One region of the Kosakonia radicincitans DSM 16656 genome, then DNA from elsewhere that is predicted to be linked to it. Evidence: predicted binding sites of a transcription regulator. Region 1 holds the regulator's gene; the other holds the start of a gene.
The links. Region 1 encodes LexA, which represses DNA repair genes until DNA is damaged. Its sites were predicted from a motif close to TNCTGTATGTACATACAGNA; they were not measured.
Positions count from the first base shown of each region.

Region 2: metR (HTH-type transcriptional regulator MetR) is a predicted target of LexA. The motif match lies at 1,447-1,466, and genes of this name have one in related genera.

Region 1 covers NZ_CP018016.1:5,445,405-5,448,540, forward strand. Annotated here, with positions in the region: gene dinF (MATE family efflux transporter DinF) at 1-916, opposite strand, end outside; gene lexA (transcriptional repressor LexA) at 994-1,608, opposite strand; gene Y71_RS26180 (diacylglycerol kinase) at 1,717-2,085, opposite strand; gene plsB (glycerol-3-phosphate 1-O-acyltransferase PlsB) at 2,218-3,136, shown strand, end outside.
Region 2 covers NZ_CP018016.1:5,560,817-5,563,952, reverse strand. Annotated here, with positions in the region: gene Y71_RS26720 (carboxylate/amino acid/amine transporter) at 1-574, shown strand, start outside; gene metR (HTH-type transcriptional regulator MetR) at 462-1,415, opposite strand; gene metE (5-methyltetrahydropteroyltriglutamate--homocysteine S-methyltransferase) at 1,661-3,136, shown strand, end outside.

The DNA.
Region 1 (3,136 bases):
GACTGCCGTCGCGCGCGCCGTAGGCCTGCCCGGAATGCGCTTCGACCGCGTAGGCAAAACCATCCAGCGCATACGCTGTAAAGGTGAGAAACATCATCAGCACCGCGTTAGCGGCGACTGTCTCGCCACCAAGACGCGCGCCCAGTACGGTGATTGAGCCAAAGCAGAGCTGCAAGAGCAGCGAGCGCAGCATGATATCGCGGTTAAGCGCTAATAAGCGCCGCATACCGCCGCGCCAGGCATTTTTCAGCGCTGGCAGGGTGATGCCGCGCATCACCAACACGCGGTGCACCATCAGCAGACCGATGGCGAAAGTCGCATACTCAGCCACAACGGTGGCGAGCGCTGCCCCCTGCACATTCATGTGCAGACCCATCACCAGCCACAGGTCGAGAACAATGTTGAGGAGGTTCCCTACCACCAGCAGGATCACCGGAGCACGGGCATACTGCACGCCCAGCAACCAGCCGAGTAATACCAGATTTCCCAACGACGCTGGCGCACTCAGCCAGCGGATATTAAGAAAGCGCCGCGCTTGTTCCAGCACGGCTTCGCTCCCACCGGTGATGTGCAGCGCTAGATCGATGAGCGGCGTACGCAGCAACATAATTCCCCCGCCAGCCAACAGCGCCAGTAGCAGCGGTTGTACCAGCGCGCGCGCCAGCGCAGGTGCGTTTTTCGCGCCAAACGCCTGTGCCGTAAGACCGGTTGTGCTCATCCGCAAAAACAGCAGCAGCATAAACAAAAAGCTGGTAGCCGTTGCGCCAATCGCCACGCCGCCGAGGTAAACAGGGCTATCCAGGTGCCCGACCACGGCGGTATCCACCAGTCCCAGTAACGGAACAGTGATATTGGAGAAGATCATGGGCAGCGCAAGCCGCCACAGTGCTCTGTCAGATGCATTCAGCAACGGCATGGCAGTGTCGAATCAATGGGGGAAAAGTGTATTACGCAGCGCCACGGTATTCTGTGTCGCTGCGAAAAGAACAGGCGTTAGAGCCATGTACCATTACGGATGACGCCAACCGCCAGCCCTTCAATGGTGAAGTTTTGATCGCGCAGATCGACGACGATCGGGGAAAACTCGCTGTTTTCCGGCAGCAGTTCGACGGTGTTACCCTGTTTTTTCAGACGTTTCACGGTAACTTCATCATCAATACGTGCGACGACCACCTGGCCGTTACGCACGTCCTGCGTTTTATGCACTGCGAGCAGGTCGCCGTCCATAATACCGATGTCTTTCATCGACATACCGCTGACGCGCAGCAGGAAATCCGCGTGAGGCTTGAAGAGATCGGGATCGACCTGATAGTGACCCTCGATATGCTGTTGCGCCAGCAGCGGTTCACCCGCAGCAACGCGGCCAATCAGCGGTAAACCGATATCCTCTTCTTCTTCCAGCAGCAGACGCAAACCACGCGATGCGCCGGAGACGATTTCGATAACCCCTTTGCGCGCAAGCGCTTTCAGGTGTTCTTCAGCCGCATTTGGGGAACGGAACCCCAATTGCTGTGCGATTTCCGCACGCGTTGGTGGCATACCGGTTTGGGTGATGCGATCGCGGATGAGATCGAACACCTCTTGCTGCCTGGCCGTTAATGCTTTCATCCCGCCCCCTGGGTGTATATACAGTTATGCTGTGAGTATATACAGTCAAAGGCGATTTTGGAACCAAATTTAAGCAAAAAACCAGGGAGTTATTGATTTCTGGAAGCGTTATCGAAAATGCGACCAAAGAAGCGAGATCCAGGTAAACAGCGCCAGCAGGATCGACATCAGCACTGCCGCCGATCCCATATCCTTCGCCCGACCGGAAAGTTCGTGAAATTCAGAACCAATTCGGTCTACGACAGCTTCAATTGCACTATTTAGGATTTCAACAATCATTACTAGCGACACCGAGCTAATCAGCAATACCCGTGTGACCGTGTCAATGTCCAGCCAGCAAGCAATAATGATAGCTAAAACAACGGCTACCAGCTCCTGACGGAAGGCGGCTTCATTGATCCATGCAGCGCGAACGCCCTTCCATGAGTAACCTGCTGCTTTAATGATTCGGGTAATTCCGGTGGTATTATTGGCCATGAAAAGAACCTTTTTATGTAATAAACGTCAATGTCTACATCAGCGTACTGAGGTACAACAGAAATTACGTGCGCTTTCTGATATTCTTGCGGCGCAATGGCACTATTATTAACCAGAGGCTTTTCATCTTTTATGTCCGGTTGGCCACGAATTTACTACAAATTACTGAATTTACCATTAAGTGTACTGGTAAAAAGTAAATCGATACCTGCAGAACCTGCACAGGAACTGGGTCTCGATACTTCACGTCCTATTATGTACGTGCTGCCTTATAACTCTAAGGCAGATTTGATGACGTTGCGTGCTCAGTGTCTGGCGCACGAACTGCCCGATCCCCTGGAACCCCTGGAAATCGACGGCGTATTACTGCCGCGTTTCGTGTTTATTCATGGCGGGCCGCGCGTGTTTACCTATTACACGCCAAAAGAAGAGTCCATCAAACTGTTCCACGACTACCTGGATTTACACCGCAGCCATCCGGATCTGGATGTGCAAATGGTGCCGGTATCGGTGATGTTTGGCCGCTCTCCGGGGCGTGAAAAAGGCGAGATTAATCCGCCGCTGCGCATGCTGAACGGCATCCAGAAATTCTTCGCGATCTCCTGGCTTGGCCGCGATAGCTTTGTGCGCTTCTCGCCGCCCGTCTCCCTGCGCCGCATGGCGACCGAGCACGGCACCGATAAAATTATCGCGCAGAAACTGGCGCGTGTGGCGCGTATGCATTTCGCGCGACAGCGTCTGGCCGCCGTTGGGCCGCGTCTGCCGGCGCGTCAGGATCTGTTCAATAAGCTGCTCTCTTCTAAAGCGATTGCCCGTGCGGTCGAAGACGAAGCGCGCAGCAAAAAAATCTCTCACGACAAAGCGCAGCAAAACGCTATCGCGCTGATGGAAGAGATTGCCGCCAACTTCTCGTACGAAATGATCCGTCTGACCGACCGTATCCTCGGCTTTACCTGGAACCGTCTCTATCAGGGGATCAACGTGCACAACGCCGAACGCGTGCGCCAGCTTGCGCACGACGGCCATGAGATTGTCTATGTGCCCTGCCATC
Region 2 (3,136 bases), 120 kb from region 1:
GCTGCGCTGGAGCTACGCCCTGAGCGCCGGGCTGGCGGTGATTGGCGCGGCGATTATTCGTTATGACAAAGTCAGCGATCACTTCTGGATCGGTTTGATTCTGGTACAGCTGGCGAACATCAGCTTCGCCATTGGCATGGTTGGTTATAAACTCCTGATGGAAACGCGGCCCATGCCGCAGCATAACGCCTTTGCGTGGTTCTATCTGGGGGCATTTGTTGTTGCTGTCACCGCATGGTTTGTGATGGGTAACCCGCAGAAGCTGCCGACAACCACTTTGCAGTGGGGCGTGCTGGTATGGCTGGGCGTGGTCGCTTCCGGTCTGGGTTACTTTATGTGGAACTACGGCGCAACGCAGGTTGACGCCGGGACGCTCGGCATTATGAACAATGTGCATGTTCCCGCCGGGCTGCTGGTCAACCTCGCTATCTGGCAGGAACAGCCGCACTGGCCGAGCTTTATTATTGGTGGTTCGGTGATAATGGCTTCGCTGTGGGTACATCGCCGTTGGGTCGCTCCGCGCTCCGCACAAACGGCAGGTGATCGCACGCGTGGTTCCGCGCTGAGCGAATAAACGCTTCCGTAACCGGCTGACGCTGCTCGCCGTCGCGCACCGCCGCGTACAGCCGGCTCCACAATCCTTCGCCCAGGGTTTTGGTCACCACCAGACCCTGGCGTTCAAAACTCTCCACCACCCAGTGCGGCAGCGCCGCGATCCCCATCCGGGCGGCAACCATCTGAATCAACAATAGCGTGTTATCAACGCTTTTCAGCGCCGGGCTGATGCCCGCCGGTTGCAGGAAATGACGCCAGATATCAAGGCGGCTACGCTGCACCGGGTAGATCAGCAGCGTTTCGCTGGCAAGATCGTCCGGTGTGATGCGCGCTTTTGCCGCCAGCGGATGATCCGGCGCCATCACCAGCCGTACCTCAAAATCAAACATCGGTGAATAGTGCAGGCCGCTGCGCGGCAGAATGTCGGATGTCATCACCAGGTCAAGCTCACCCTGTTGTAGCGCAGGCTGCGGGTCAAAGGTTACGCCGGATTTGAAATCCATCTCCACCTGCGGCCAGTTCTGGCGGAAGTTCTCAAGTGCAGGCGTTAGCCATTGAATACAGCTATGGCACTCAATCGCGATGCGCAACGTGGCTTGCTGCGGCTCGTTACAAGCCTGCAGCGCGCGGCTGATTTGCGGCAGAACCTGATTGGCCAGTTGCAGCAGGATCTCGCCCTGCGGCGTAAAACGCAGCGGCTGACTTTTACGCACAAACAGACGAAAGCCGAGGCGTTGTTCCAGATCGCTGAACTGGTGGGAAAGCGCCGACTGCGTCTGATGCAACGTTGCCGCTGCTGCAGCCAGCGACCCGCTGTTTCGTAACGCCTGTAGCGTTTTCAGGTGTTTAATTTCGATCATGAATGTCCTTCACCCCGGCATGAACAATTTGCGCTTGAGGTTTATACAGTACCTTCACAATATGGATGTGTAAACATCTGGACGTCTAAACTCGTCATATTTCGACTTGCAGGTGCGTTGACTGCCTTGCGCGCCCCAGTCACTTACTTCAGTAAGCTCCTGGGGACACGCTACGTTGCCGCCTTCCTGCCAGCCGAACTATTTAGAGTTTTACATTCAGAATCAAATAATTAAAGGAAGAAGACATGACAATACAAAACCACACCCTCGGTTTTCCTCGCGTCGGCCTGCGTCGCGAGCTGAAAAAAGCGCAAGAAAGTTACTGGGCGGGGAATTCTTCTCGCGAAGAACTGCTGGCGGTAGGGAGCGAGCTGCGCGCCCGTCACTGGGATCAACAAAAACAGGCCGGGATCGACCTGCTGCCGGTCGGTGATTTCGCCTGGTACGACCATGTTCTGACCACCAGCCTGCTGCTGGGCAATGTGCCGGCTCGTCATCAGAACAACGACGGCTCTGTCGATATCGACACCCTGTTCCGCATCGGCCGCGGTCGCGCACCGACCGGCGAACCGGCGGCAGCGGCAGAGATGACCAAATGGTTTAACACCAACTACCACTACATGGTGCCGGAATTCAGCAAAGGCCAGCAGTTCAAACTGACCTGGACGCAACTGCTGGATGAAGTGGACGAAGCGTTGGCGCTGGGCCACAAGGTGAAACCCGTACTGCTTGGGCCGGTCACATACCTGTGGCTGGGCAAAGTGAAAGGCGAACAATTCGATCGCTTAAGCCTGCTGAACGATATTTTGCCGGTTTACCAGCAAGTGCTGGCCGAACTGGCGAAACGCGGTATTGAGTGGGTGCAGATAGACGAACCGGCGCTGGTGCTGGAACTACCGCAAGCGTGGCTGGACGCCTTCAAACCGGCGTATGACGCCCTGAACGGCAAAGTAAAACTGTTGCTGACCACCTATTTCGAAGGCGTCACGCCGAACCTGGACACCATTACCGCGTTGCCGGTGCAGGGTCTGCATGTCGATCTGGTACACGGTAAAGACAACGTTGCGCAGCTGCATCAGCGTCTGCCTGCCGACTGGCTGCTCTCTGCCGGTCTGGTGAATGGCCGTAACGTCTGGCGCGCCGATCTGAGTGAAAAATATGCGCAGATTAAGGATGTGGTCGGCAAACGCCCGCTATGGGTTGCCTCTTCCTGCTCGCTGCTGCACAGCCCGATCGATCTGAGTGTTGAGACACGTCTTGATGCCGAAGTGAAAAGCTGGTTCGCCTTCGCCCTGCAAAAATGTGAAGAACTGGCGCTATTACGTGATGCCCTGAACAGCGGCAACACAGAAAAACTGAATGAATGGAGCGCCCCGATCCAGGCGCGCCGCCACTCTACCCGCGTGCACAACCCGGCGGTGGCAAAACGTCTGGCGGCGATCACCGCGCAGGACAGCCAGCGCGCGCGTCCGTACGCTGAGCGTGCACAAGCGCAGCGCGTGCGTTTCAACCTGCCAGCGTGGCCGACCACGACTATCGGCTCGTTCCCGCAAACCACCGAGATCCGCGGCTTGCGTCTGGATTTTAAACAGGGACGTTTAGATGCGGGCAATTACCGCACCGGCATCGCTGAACACATTAAACAGGCGATTATTGAACAGGAGCATTTGGGGCTGGATGTGCTGGTACACGGCGAAGCTGAACGTAACGACATGGTGGAA